DNA from 3 places in the Acidovorax sp. PRC11 genome. Region 3 is predicted to be linked to each of the others. Evidence: predicted binding sites of a transcription regulator. Region 3 holds the regulator's gene; each other region holds the start of a gene.

Region 1 (4,562 bases), on a different contig from region 3:
CAGGAACGACCCCACGGCGATGTGGTTGAGGTGGCGCGCCGCCTCCAGCGATGCGCTGCCCGCCGGCAGGAAGAGCGACAGCGCCGTGCGGTCCAGCACCACCAGCGGCACGATGATCGCGCCGGTCAGCACGAAATTGAACAGCGTGCCGCTGCGGGCCACGCCGTCCACCCGCTCCCAGCGGCCGGCGCCCACGTTCTGCGCCGCCATCGACGAGCAGGCCGCGCCGATCGCCATAGCGGGCATCTGCACGTAGGTCCAGAGCTGCAGCGCCGCGCCGTAGGCCGACGCGGTGACCACGCCCTGCGCGTTGACCAGGCCCATCAGCATCAGCATGGCGGTGGAGATCATCACCATCTGCGCCCCCATCGGCAGCCCCTTGACGACCAGCGCGCGCAGGATGGTGCCGTCGGGTTTGAAGAGCCGCCAGTCGGCCCGGCCGATCCAGAGCGGGTGCCGGCGCCAGCGCAGCCAGGCCAGCAGCGCAACGAAGCTGATCGCGTTGGCCACCAGCGTCGCCATGGCCGAGCCGGAGATGCCCATGCGCGGCACGGGGCCCCAGCCGAAGATGAGCAGCGGGTTCAGGGCCGTGTCCAGCACTACCACCAGGAGCAGGAAGAGAAACGGCGTGCGGGTATCGCCCGCGCCGCGCAGCACGGCCGAGATGAAGGCGAACAGGTAGAGCAGCGGAACCGCCAGGAACAGCGTGCGCAGATAGGCCTCGGCCAGCGGCAGGGCGGCGGCGGGCGTGCCCATCCAGCCCAGGATCTCGCGCGACAGCGGCGGGCCGGCCGCGGCGATCAGCACGGCCGTACCGCCGAAGAAGGTGGCGCTGGTGCCGATCACGCGGCGCGCCTGCGGCAGGTTGCGCGCGCCCATGGCCTGCGCCACCAGAATCGTGGCCGCCATGCCCACGCCGAACACCGCGCCGATCAGGAGGAACAGGATGTTGTTGGCATTGGCCGTCGCGGTGAGCGCCGCCTCCCCCAGGTAGCGGCCCACCCACACGGCGTTGACCGAGCCGTTCAGCGACTGCAGCACGTTGCCCGCGAGGATGGGCAGCGCGAAGACCAGCAGGGTGCGGCCAATGGGGCCTTGCGTGAGGTCGCGGGTCGGGGCACGGGTCGAATCGCTGGAAGGCGCGGATGCGGCCGGCGGAGGCGGGTTCACGGATGGACGGGGATGTGGGCTGGCGGAGGCAGCGGAGCGGGCGGGCGGCGAGGCAGGCATGCGCCATGGTGCCGCCGCCGGGCAGCGGGAGGCTGTCGGCGAATGCCGAAACTCTGCCGCGGTGACAACGGACCCGGTCGCCCCCGCGATTGTTTGGATTTTGCAAACAGTGATGCCCACGCCGGCCTGTTTATCTGCGGCGGGCACATCGATAAATTCCTGGCATCGATACCCCCACGGGCATGCAGCCCCGCCAGAAGGACACCCCCCTATGCCGCCACCCACCACCTCCCCGCGCGACGTCGTCTTTCCGCCCGGGCGCCAGGCGCTCTACGAGAAGAACCGCTACTCCCCCGCCATCCGCTCGAACGGCTTCCTGTTCGTCTCCGGCCAGGTCGGCAGCCGTCCCGACGGATCCCCCGAGCCCGACTACCAGGCCAAGGTGCGGCTGGCGTTCGAGAACCTGAACGCCATCCTGCAGGCCGCAGGCTGCACCTTCGACGACGTGATCGACGTGACGGTGTTCATGGTGAACCCGGAGAAGCACTTCGAGACGGCCTGGGCGGTGGTGGGCGAGTACTGGGGCGACGCGCCGCACCCGACGCTGACCGGCGTCGGCGTGACGTGGCTGTACGGGTTCCAGTTCGAGATCAAGGTGATCGCGAAGCTCCCGGAGGGAGCCGTTTAAGCGCCTTTAGGGATTTGCCCCACCGATTTGCTCCCCGGCTTCGACCCGTGGAGAGGGCTTTTCTGATCGATGCTGGCTGCATCGAACCCCCTGAACACACCCTTGCACGGCGGGCAGCCCCCGTCCTACGCAGGGTGAGGAACTTTGGCTTTAGCACTCAGTCGAAGAGACTGCTAAAGTGAAAGCTTGGAAGAAAGGATTTCTGGAATGACGATTCAGTCTGGAACCGCCGCCACCGCGCTTGCCCCCGCCCCTGCCAACGCCTGGGCGCTGATCCCCCCGCTGGGCAACCTGGATGCGTACATCTCGGCCGTGAACCGCCTGCCGATGCTGACGGCCGACGAGGAGCGCACCTACGCCCGCCGGCTGAAGGAGCACAACGACGTGGAAGCCGCGGGCCGGATGGTGATGTCGCACCTGCGGCTCGTGGTGTCGATCGCCCGCCAGTACCTGGGTTACGGCCTGCCCCACGGCGACCTCATCCAGGAAGGCAACGTCGGCCTCATGAAGGCCGTGAAGCGCTTCGATCCCGACCAGAACGTGCGCCTGGTGAGCTACGCCATGCACTGGATCAAGGCCGAGATCCACGAATACATCCTGAAGAACTGGCGCATGGTGAAGGTGGCGACCACCAAGAGCCAGCGCAAGCTGTTCTTCAATCTGCGGTCGATGAAGCAGGGCTTCAAGGCCGATGCCGCGGCGACCGATGCGGCCACGCACCGCGACACGCTCTCCGAGCAGGAGATCGACGTGGTCGCCCGCCACCTGAACGTCAAGCGCGAGGAAGTCATCGAGATGGAAACGCGCCTCTCCGGCGGCGACGTGATGCTGGACCCGGCTCCGTCCGACGACGGCGAGCAGGCCTATGGCCCGATCGCCTACCTCGCGGACGGCGCGCACGAGCCGACGGCGATGATCGAATCGCGCCAGCGCGACGTGCTGGCCACCGACGGCATCGCCAGCGCGCTCGCCACCCTGGACGACCGCAGCCGCCGCATCGTGGAAGAGCGCTGGCTGAAGGTGAACGACGACGGCTCGGGCGGCATGACGCTGCATGAGCTGGCCGCGGTGTACGGCGTGAGCGCCGAGCGCATCCGCCAGATCGAAGTGGCCGCGATGAAGAAGATGAAGAAGGCGCTGGCCGAGTACGCCTGAGCCGCCGCCGGCCTGCGGGAGTTCCCGCAGGTGCGGGCCATAATCCGGGCGCGCCACCTCCGCAGGTGGCGCGCCCTTTTTTTCGTTCCCACACGCTGTGCCCCCTGCCATGACACGCCATCCCGCCCCGTCCCTTCCGCTTTCCCGCCGCAACGCGCTGGCTGCAGGCGCTGCGCTGCTGTGCAGCGGCTGGGCCGGCGCGCAGCCGGCGGCAGGCGCGGCGGGCACGCCCGGCTGGCCCGCCCGGCCGCTGCGCATCATCGTCGGCTTCCCTCCGGGCTCCTCGCCCGACCTGACGGCGCGCACGTTCACCGAGCCGCTCGCGCGGGCGCTGGGGCAGCCGGTGATCGTGGAGAACAAGGTGGGCGCCAGCGGCAACATCGGCGCGGATGCCGTGGCCAAGGCCACGGACGGACACACGATCGGGCTGTTCATCAACGTCAACCTGACGATCGCCAAGCTGATCAACCCGGCGCTGCCCTTCGATCCGCGCAGGGATCTCGCCCCGCTCAGCCTGGTGGGCGTATCGCCGCTGGTGCTCACGGTGCCGGCCGTCCAGGCGGGCGTTCCCGCCCATACCGATGCGCGCACGTTCCTGCAGGCGGCGCGGCAGGCCGGAGACCGCTGGAGCTACGGCACCCCCGGCGTGGGAACCGTCGGGCACGTGGGCACGGAACTGCTCAAGGCCCGCACCGGGATCGCGCCCGTGCACGTGCCCTACCCCGGCTACCCGCAGGTGGCGATGGGCATGCTCGGCGGCCAGCTGCAGATGGCGCTGCTGCCGCCGGCGCTGGCACAGGCCCAGCAGAAGACCGGCAAGCTGCAGCTGCTGGGCGTGACCTCCGCCGGCCGCAGCCCGCTCGCGCCGGGCGTGCCGAGCCTGGCCGAGGCCGGCGTGACGGATTTCCACCTCGAGATCTGGAACGCGTTCGCGGCGCCCGCCTCCATGCCCGCGGCGGTGCGTGCGCGGCTGTCCGCGCTGATCGCCGAGATCGCCCGCCGGCCCGACGTGCGGGAGCCGCTCTTCCAGCAGGGCTGGCAGGTCGCGGGGACTTCGGCCGAAGGCCTGGCGCGCCGCATCGACGCGGACACGGCCCAGATGGAGCGCGTGGTCCGCGCCCAGAGCATCCGGATCGAATAACGGGCACGGCGTGGCACGCCCGGGCGGGCGGCGCGGCCAGGGGGATTGATGTAGATCATGCCCGGGGAGGCGGCCCGCCGTCAGACTCCCGGCATCGTTGTACTCCGGGAGATCCCTGCCATGACCCCATTCCGCATCATCGTCGTCGGTGCCGGCCAGACGGGCACGCCGCTGCTGCGGCAACTGCTGGAGGCGCCCTTCGTGCAGGTGCTCGGCGTGGCGGACCTGGATCTTTCCCTGCCCGGCATCGCGCTGGCGCGCAGCCACGGCGTGCCCGTGACCGACGACTATCCGGAGTTGCTGGAACGCTGCGGCGCCTCGGCCGACATCGTGATCGACGTGACGGGCCAGCCGTCGGTGCGCGAGGCGCTGCGCCGGCACATGGTGGAGAGCGGCAACCACCGCACG
Region 2 (4,562 bases), on a different contig from region 3:
GAGGGATGACGGATACGAATTCGCAGCCGTACTGTTTGCGGTAGGCCATGCAGAGTTCGATGCCGGCGATCTTGCTGACGGCATATGAACGGATGTTGGCATCCAGCTTTCCCGTCATGAGGCTTTCTTCGGAGATCGGCTGGGGCGCGACCGTCGGATAGGTGCAGTTGGACGCCACAAATACCAGCTTTTTGACGCCGTTCTGGTATGCCGCATGAATGACGTTGCATTCAATCATGAGATTGGCATACAGGAAATCGGCTGGCGCGACCGAATTGGCATAAATCCCTCCTACTTTGGCACCGGCATGGAACACCAGGTCGGGCTTGTTGGCCTGCACCCAGTCGTTGACGTCCCGCTGGCTGGAGAGGTCGAGCTCCTGCCTCGAACACAGGAGCAGTTCAGCACCTTCGGATTCGAAGCTGCGAACCAGAGCCGACCCCAGCATTCCTCTGTGCCCCGTGATCCACACCTTCTTCCCTGCGAAAGAAAAACCCTGCCCCGTACCATTTTCAACTGCGCTAGTCATAATTCTCTCTACTCTTCAACTTATAAACTGTTTTTTATTTCTCGGACCTGCCATAGGTATCTTCGAATCGGACAATATCGTCCTCTTCAAGATAGCTACCCGACTGGACCTCGATGATCTCGAGGGGCACTTTGCCCGGGTTCGCCAGGCGATGGGTATGCCCCAGTGGGATGAAGGTCGATTCGTTTTCAGCCAGCAGGAAGGTTTTCTCCCCGTTGGTGACTTCTGCCGTGCCGCGCACGACGATCCAGTGCTCTGCCCTGTGGTGGTGCATCTGCAGACTGAGTTGGGCGCCGGGGTTCACCACGATCCGCTTGACTTGGAATCGCTCGCCGTTGTCGATGCTGTCATACCAGCCCCACGGGCGGTGGACCTTGCGATGCGAAGCCGCGAGACCACGCTTTTCCGATTTCAACGTGGCGACGATCTTTTTCACGTCCTGCGTTCGGCTTTTATCCGCCACCAGAATCGCGTCGGCTGTCTGGACGACCACGATGTTGTCCACGCCGACCGTGGCGACCAGGCAGGTTTCCGAAAAAAGCAGGCTGTTCTGGGTGTCGATGGCCAGCGTCTGACCCGAGTGGACGTTGCTCTGCGCATCCTGCGGAAGCACGTCCCAGAGCGCATCCCATGCCCCCAGGTCCGACCATTTGGCGTCCAGCGGCACCACGGTGGCGGCGATCTCCAGTTCCGAGCGCGAAGGCAGATGCTCCATGATTGCGTAATCAATGGAATCGGCAGGACAGCGGGCAAATACTTCAGCGTTCAATCGGATGAAGTCCGTGTCCTGGATGCTCTTCGTCATGGAAGCCTTGCAGCTTTCGAGCATCTTCGGCTGGAGTACCTCCATGGCTTTGAGCCACTGGTCGGCCCGCACCATGAACAGCCCGCTGTTCCACAGGTAGTCGCCGCTTTTCATGTAGGTCTGGGCAATTTCCAGGTTTGGCTTTTCAGCGAAGCTCTGGATGGCAAACGCATCGTGGCCTTCGATCATGCCGCCCTTCTGGATGTACCCGTACCCCGTCTCGGGCCGGTCTACCTGGATGCCGAACGTCACCATCGCGCCGGTCTTGGCCTGCGTCCAGGCAATTTGCAGCGCCTTGTGCAGTCGATCGATGTCGCCGATCACATGATCGGCCGGCATCGCCAGCAGCACGGAATGCGGCTCGGCCACCAATGCTGCCAGCGTCAGCGCCGGTGCCGTATTTCGGCCCACGGGTTCCAGGAGGATCTTGGCGCCCGCAATTCCAGCGTCCTGCAACTGTTGCGCCGCCAGGAACCGATGTTCTTCATTGCACACGACGATGGGCGCAACCAGCGGAATGTCCGGACCCAGGCCATCCAGCCGCTTGGCGGTGTTCTGCAGCATCGAGATGCCGTCGCCATTGAGCGCGAGGAATTGCTTCGGGTAGTTTTCACGCGACAAAGGCCACAGACGCGTACCAGAGCCACCACACAGGATGACCGGAGTCAAAGAGAAAATCATGGAAGGGATTCGGATGAGGACGATGTCGGAAGTGAAGGGGCGTGGCGCGTAGCATCCGCGTCGGCCTCCAGCATGGCCAGTCGCTGGTTCAGCCTGCGGACGTCGCGCTCGATGCGGGTGTTGACCATGTCGGCGTGCAGGGCCTTGACGAACAACACAATGCAGGCGAGCAGCAGCAGCAAGGCCGGGGGGTACTGGATTCCCGACCAGTGCGCCAGTTGATCGATGAGGCCGTGCCACGCGCCCAGAGCGGCTGCGGCGATCGCCACCGCCACCCAGAACAGCCCGTGCATCAGGTAAAGATGGTCTCTGCGGATGAGGTACAGGATCACGATCGCGAGCCCCACACCCAGTAGGCCCGTCGTCACTTGCAAAGATGCCATCTGGCGCTCCACTCCATTGGAAAATTGGGACGTGGATGCCCGGGTTGCTGTGCATGGCAACGTCGGCCCACGCTCCCTGGCCCGCTCAACCAAGGTGGCGCGCTCTCGAAAGGATGAGTCAATATTGTATGGGTTTGGTTTGCGCTTACGTCCTACATCTGCGACTCCTCTTGAAAACATCAAGGATGCCCGTATCATTAGCACTCGACACCGGGGAGTGCTAACACGGCTGCGGATGCTCCGCCCGTGCACTTGCCGGTCGACTTCGGAAGCACCCGCTTCAGCGGGCCTTCGTTGACTCCCATTCTTTGACCTCAGGAGAGATGCACATGAACCTTCGCCCCCTGCACGATCGCGTGATCGTCAAGCGCATTGAAAGCGAAACCACGACCGCCTCCGGCATCGTGATCCCCGACAACGCTGCCGAAAAGCCCGATCAAGGCGAAGTCCTGGCCGTGGGCCCTGGCAAGAAGAACGACAAGGGTGAACTGAGCGTGCTGAGCGTCAAGGTCGGCGACCGCGTCCTGTTCGGCAAGTACTCGGGCCAGACCGTGAAGGTCAAGGGCGACGAGCTGCTGGTGATGAAGGAAGACGACCTCTTCGCCGTCGTCGAGAAGTAATTGCTACTGCGCGGCCCACGGGCGGCGTCGGGCGGTGCTCGGAATCCTCACGTACCGAAGTACGTTCCGGTTCCTGCGCTCCGTCCGCCTGGCCCCTGAGCCGCTCGCTACGCAATTCTTTTCCCGACACAGTCATCCGTTTCACGATTTTTAGACATCTCTAGGAGCCAAACATGGCAGCAAAAGACGTAGTTTTCGGCGGCGAAGCCCGCGCCCGCATGGTCGAAGGCGTGAACATCCTCGCCAACGCAGTCAAGGTCACCCTGGGCCCCAAGGGCCGCAACGTGGTGCTGGAGCGCTCGTTCGGCGCCCCCACCGTGACCAAGGACGGTGTGTCCGTGGCCAAGGAAATCGAACTGAAGGACAAGCTGCAGAACATGGGCGCCCAGCTCGTGAAGGAAGTGGCATCCAAGACCAGCGACAACGCCGGTGACGGCACGACCACCGCCACGGTGCTGGCCCAGGCCATCGTGCGCGAAGGCTCCAAGTACGTGGCCGCCGGCCTGAACCCGATGGACCTGAAGCGCGGCATCGACAAGGCCGTGACGGCCCTGGTCGCCGAGCTGAAGAAGGTGTCCAAGGCCACGACGACCTCCAAGGAAATCGCCCAGGTGGGTTCGATCTCCGCCAACTCCGACGAATCCATCGGCAAGATCATTGCCGATGCGATGGACAAGGTCGGCAAGGAAGGCGTGATCACCGTGGAAGACGGCAAGAGCCTGGACAACGAGCTGGATGTCGTGGAAGGCATGCAGTTCGACCGCGGCTACCTGTCGCCCTACTTCATCAACAACCCCGAAAAGCAGGCCGCCCTGCTGGACAACCCCTTCGTGCTGCTGTTCGACAAGAAGATCAGCAACATCCGTGACCTGCTGCCCACGCTGGAGCAAGTCGCCAAGGCCGGCCGTCCGCTGCTGATCATCGCCGAAGAAGTCGAGGGCGAAGCCCTGGCGACCCTGGTGGTGAACACGATCCGCGGCATCCTGAAGGTCGTGGCCGTGAAGGCACCTGGCTTCGGCGACCGCCGCAAGGCCATGCTGGAAGACATCGCCATCCTAACGGGCGGCAAGGTGATCGCCGAGGAAGTGGGCCTGACGCTCGAGAAGGTGACCCTGGCCGATCTGGGCCAGGCCAAGCGCATCGAAGTGGGCAAGGAAAACACCACCATCATCGATGGCGCCGGTGCCGCTGCCGACATCGAAGCCCGCGTGAAGCAGATCCGCATCCAGATCGAGGAAGCGACCAGCGACTACGACCGCGAGAAGCTGCAAGAGCGCGTGGCCAAGCTGGCTGGCGGCGTGGCCGTGATCAAGGTCGGCGCTGCCACCGAAGTCGAGATGAAGGAAAAGAAGGCACGCGTGGAAGACGCGCTGCACGCCACCCGCGCTGCCGTGGAAGAAGGCATCGTGGCCGGCGGTGGCGTGGCGCTGCTGCGCGCCAAGCAGGCCGTGGGCGAGATCAAGGGTGACAACGCCGATCAGGACGCCGGCATCAAGCTGATCCTGAAGGCGATCGAAGCGCCCCTGCGCGAGATCGTGGCCAAC
Region 3 (4,562 bases):
AGATAGGACTGCAGCGAATGCGCCACGTCCGAGGCCTGCGCCAGGCACGAGGCCAGCACGTCCAGCATCGACTGGAACTGCGGGTCCAGCGAGGCCTTGGCTTCCAGCAGGCCACGCGCGCGCACCAACTGGCCATGGGCTCCGCCCTCGTCGTCTTCGAGCGTCGAGAGCGCTGCCTGGGCGGTATCGATCAGTGCCTGCGCATGCGACAGGCGCGTGTGCTGCGCGTTCAATTCGTCCCACTCGCCCTCGGCGGGACCGAGCTTCTGCATCTCGGCGATCTGCCACTGCAGCCGGTCGCGCTCCTGCTGGATGCTGTCCTGGCCCGCGCGGGCCGTTTCCAGGGCCTTGCGGTCGTCGCGCCAACGCGTCCAGAGCGGCAGCAGGCCGTCGGCGCGGATGCCGCCGTAGGCGTCCAGCAGGCCGCGCACCGCGTCCACGCGCGTCAGGCTCTGCCACGCGTGCTGGCCGTGGATGTCGATGAGGTGCGAGCCCAGCGTGCGCATCTGTGTCGCCGTGGCAGGCACGCCGTTGATCCATGCGCGGCTCTTGCCCTGTGCGTCGATCGTGCGCCGCAGCAGCAGGCCGTCCTCCTGCGGAATGCCGGCCTCCTCCAGCCATGCGGCGATGGCGGGCGTACCGTCGAACTCCGCGGCCAGGTCGGCGGCGGCCGTGCCTTCCCGCACCACGCCGGGATCGGCGCGCGCGCCCAGCAGCAGCTGCAGCGCATCGATCAGGATGGACTTGCCGGCCCCGGTCTCGCCGGTCAGCGCGCTGAACCCCGTGTGGAGATCGAGCTCCAGGGATTCGACGATCACGAAATCACGCAGCGCAATCCGCTTCAACGCCATGCTCAGTAGCCTCCGTCGTTCCAGCGCAGCTTCTTGCGCAGCGTGGCGAAATAATTCCAGCCGCGCGGATGCAAAAACCGCGCGCGGTAGTCCGAACGCTGCACCAGGATGCGGTCCCCATGCTGCAGCGATGCGAGGGACTGCATGTCGAAATTCGCGCTCACGTCGCGGCCGCTCACCACCTCCACCGTCACCTCCATGCTGTCCGACAGCACGATCGGGCGGTTCGACAACGTGTGCGGCGCAATGGGCGCCAGCACCCAGCCGGGAATGGTGGGGTGCAGCATGGGCCCGCCGGCGGACAGCGCATAGGCCGTCGAGCCCGTGGGCGAGGCGATGATCAGCCCGTCGGCCCGCTGGTTGGACACGAAATGCCCGCCCACCTCCACGCGCAGCTCCACCATGCCCGACGTGGAGCCGCGGTTGACCACCACGTCGTTCATCGCCAGCGCCTCGAACACGCACTGGCCCTGGCGCATCACGCGCGCACGCATGAGGGGGCGCAGGTCCTCCTCGTATTCGCCGCGCAGCATGGGCTTGAGCACCGCGGGGTATTCATCCAGCGGAATGTCGGTGATGAAGCCGAGCCGGCCCTGGTTGATGCCGATGAGCGGCGTGCGGTAGGGCGCGAGCTGGCGCCCGACGCCCAGCATGGTGCCGTCGCCCCCCACCACCAGGCAGAGGTCGCAGTCGACGCCGATGCGCTCCACCGGCAGGGCGGGGTACTCGGTGAAACCGGTATTCGCGGCCGTGTCCGCCTCCAGGGAGACCTCGCAGCCCTCGTTGGCCAGAAAGCGGGCGATCCCGTCCAGCGCATCGCGCGAACTGTCGGACATGCCGGCGGAAGTGGGCGCCTGGTACTTGCCGACGAGCGCCACGCGTTGGAACCTGAGCTTCATCACGGAAATTAGATCATTAAAATGATTCAATGCTCGACGACCGTGCCAAGTTGTTGCTCAAAGCGCTGATCGAGCGCTACATCGCCGACGGCCAGCCGGTGGGTTCGCGCACGCTGTCGAAGGCGTCGGGCCTGGACCTGTCGCCCGCCACCATCCGCAACGTCATGGCGGACCTGGAGGACATCGGGCTGATCGTCAGCCCCCACACGTCTGCCGGGCGCATTCCCACGGCCAAAGGCTACCGCCTGTTCGTTGACACCATGTTGACAGTGCAGCGCGAGGAACTGCGCTCGCCCGAGCTGGCGCCGGACCAGCCCCAGAAGGTCATCGCCAACGCGGCGCAGCTGCTGTCCAGCCTGTCGCAGTTCGTGGGCGTGGTGATGGCGCCACGCCGGCAGTCCGTCTTCCGGCACATCGAATTCCTGCGGCTTTCGGAGCGCCGCCTGCTCGTCATCATCGTCTCGCCGGACGGCGACGTGCAGAACCGGGTGATCTTCACCGAAGTCGACCATTCCCAGTCCCAACTGGCCGAGGCCGCCAATTTCCTCAACAGCCATTACTCGGGCATGGGCATGGAGGAAGTGCGCGAACGGCTCAAGACCGAGGTGGACCAGCTGCGCGGCGAGATCGCCTCGCTCATGCAGGCCGCCGTCAACATCGGCTCCGAGGCCATGGCCGCATCGCAGGAAGAAGTCATCATCTCCGGCGAGCGCAACCTGCTGGCGCTGAGCGACTTCTCCAACGACATGGGCAACCTGCGCAAGGCCTTCGAGCTCTTCGAGCAGAAGACGCAGATCCTGCGCCTGCTGGACGTCTCCAACCGCGCCGAGGGCGTGCGCATCTTCATCGGCGGCGAGAGCCAGGTCGTGCCCTTCGAGGAGCTCTCGGTGGTGAGCGCCCCATACGAGGTGGACGGGCAGGTCGTGGGCACCCTGGGCGTCATCGGTCCCACCCGCATGCCCTACGACCGCATGATCCAGATCGTCGACATCACCTCGAAGCTGGTGACCAATGCGCTGAGCCACCGGCGCTAGCACATACAATCGCGGCGGCCGGGGCGTTAGCTCAGTTGGTTAGAGCAGAGGACTCATAATCCTTTGGTCGTCGGTTCAAGTCCGCCACGCCCTACCAGTCTTCATGCAGGGAGTTTGCCGTCTTGCAGATGGCGGATTCCCTCGCTGCGTTCCGAGCGGGAACCAATCAAGGCAGATGCGGAGAATTCAACGCGGCGAATGCGTGCCGCGGCGCTCCGCCTGCACCTCGTCGTCAGATCTTCCTCCCGTTCCAGATCCAGATCACCTTGCCCAGGATCTCGACCGCGTGCTGGCCGTCCAGCACGTCCACCGTCTTCACCGTGGGGTTGTCGCTGCTGATCTCGTAGGCGCCGTCCAGGCGCTGGCGCACGCGCTTGATGAAAAGGCGGTTCTGGGCGCCGAGCACATAGACGCCGTCGACTTCCAGCGTGCGCACGCCCGCATCGACCAGCAGCACGTCACCGTCGAGGAACGTGGGCTCCATGGAATCGCCGTAGGCGTGGATGAAGCGCAGGTTGTCCGGCGTGCTCAAGCCCCGCAGCGTCCTGCCGATCCAGGCCGGCGAAAGGGTGAGGTTGCCCACCAGCACGTCCTCGGGGGCCATGTCGCTGCCGCCGCCCATCGATGCCGTGTTCGCCAGGCGCGGCACGGACACCGCGCTGCCGGTGGACGGCGGCGTGCGGCGGGGCCGTGTGCCGCGCCCGGTGGTGGCCTGCCCGTCGCCCGTCAGCACCCAGGCGGCCGAGCAGCCGATCAGCTCTTCCGCCTTGAGGGCCCCCGCTTTGGAGACGCCCCGTACCTCCCAGTTCTTCATGTTCTGCGGGGATTCTCCCAGCAACCGCGCCACGGCGGACTGGCCCGAGACGTCCTTGATCTGGGACGCGGCTTGGTAGAGGCGGAGGGCGCTGTCGTGCATGGCCGCATTGTGCCGCAGTTAAACAAATTGTTGTAAACAAAAGCAGGCAATTTTTGTAAACATGGTGTTTAATGGACCTCTGCAAACATTTTCACCGCGAGGAACACCATGGGTCCCGACGACTTCCGCACGTTCGAAGAAGCCTACAGCGTTGCCGCCAACGCGTCGGGGCTGCGCCTGGGCGTCCGTGAAGGTGCCGCCTATACGGATGCGGAGGTGCTCATCGCCGCGGGCTGGAGCCGGGCCCGCGTGGGTGGTGTGCTGCTGCGGCTGCGGTCGGAGTGCGATGCGGTCGGCCTGCGGAATCCGCCGGCGCGCACGCTCCCGCACCTGAGAACGCTGCCGGAAGTCCGCGCTCACCTGATCGCCCAGGCACACCGGTGGCGGATGGACCCTGCCGAAGCCATCGCCACGGCGGTGCTCGCGTGGTGGCTGCAGCCCGTGTGCGCTGCATGCCAGGGGCGGAGGTTCGAGCGTGCTGGGGGCACGGCGCGGCTCTCATCCAGAGGGTGCAAGCCCTGCGGTGCCACCGGCCTGTCGCGCGTGCCGCACGGCGAGCCGGGGCGCCGCATCGCCCGCTACATCGACGACTGCGTGCAGGGCGCGCAACGATCCATCGCCCACCGCCTGCGGGCCCGGTGACGCCGCATCCATCGGCAAAAGCCAAGCCCGTCGGAATCGATCCCACCAGTCGACCGCAGAGGGTGCTGACCCTCTCGCACGGCGCCTCTTCGTCGAACGCCCGCAGACACGGCCCGGCCTCCGGCCGAAGGTGACTGCGGCAGCCCTTCGATGAAGACGTGCGTCCTGCATTTTTCGAAGCCCGCGAGGATGCCCCGCGGGCTTTCTTCGTTGGGCAGAC

What was found. The regulator HrcA, encoded in region 3, represses chaperone genes, less so after heat shock. The targets are predictions, from matches to a motif close to TTAGCACTCNNNNNNNNNGAGTGCTAA.
Region 1: a site for HrcA is predicted at 2,009-2,035, ahead of rpoH (RNA polymerase sigma factor RpoH). Genes of this name have one in related genera too.
Region 2: a site for HrcA is predicted at 2,596-2,622, ahead of Q9R47_RS07855 (co-chaperone GroES). Genes of this name have one in related genera too.

What each region holds. Positions count from the first base shown of each region.
Region 1 is NZ_JAUZUQ010000008.1:227,433-231,994, reverse strand. It holds gene Q9R47_RS11875 (MATE family efflux transporter) at 1-1,230, opposite strand, end outside; gene Q9R47_RS11870 (RidA family protein) at 1,442-1,858, shown strand; gene rpoH (RNA polymerase sigma factor RpoH) at 2,066-3,013, shown strand; gene Q9R47_RS11860 (tripartite tricarboxylate transporter substrate binding protein) at 3,123-4,154, shown strand; gene Q9R47_RS11855 (oxidoreductase) at 4,275-4,562, shown strand, end outside.
Region 2 is NZ_JAUZUQ010000005.1:188,390-192,951, reverse strand. It holds gene Q9R47_RS07870 (GDP-L-fucose synthase) at 1-529, opposite strand, end outside; gene Q9R47_RS07865 (mannose-1-phosphate guanylyltransferase/mannose-6-phosphate isomerase) at 564-2,015, opposite strand; gene Q9R47_RS07860 (DUF2304 domain-containing protein) at 2,012-2,398, opposite strand; gene Q9R47_RS07855 (co-chaperone GroES) at 2,728-3,018, shown strand; gene groL (chaperonin GroEL) at 3,192-4,562, shown strand, end outside.
Region 3 is NZ_JAUZUQ010000004.1:277,268-281,829, forward strand. It holds gene recN (DNA repair protein RecN) at 1-851, opposite strand, end outside; gene Q9R47_RS06900 (NAD kinase) at 854-1,750, opposite strand; gene hrcA (heat-inducible transcriptional repressor HrcA) at 1,780-2,784, shown strand; tRNA gene Q9R47_RS06910 (tRNA-Ile) at 2,805-2,881, shown strand; gene Q9R47_RS06915 (S24 family peptidase) at 3,017-3,700, opposite strand; gene Q9R47_RS06920 (hypothetical protein) at 3,809-4,342, shown strand.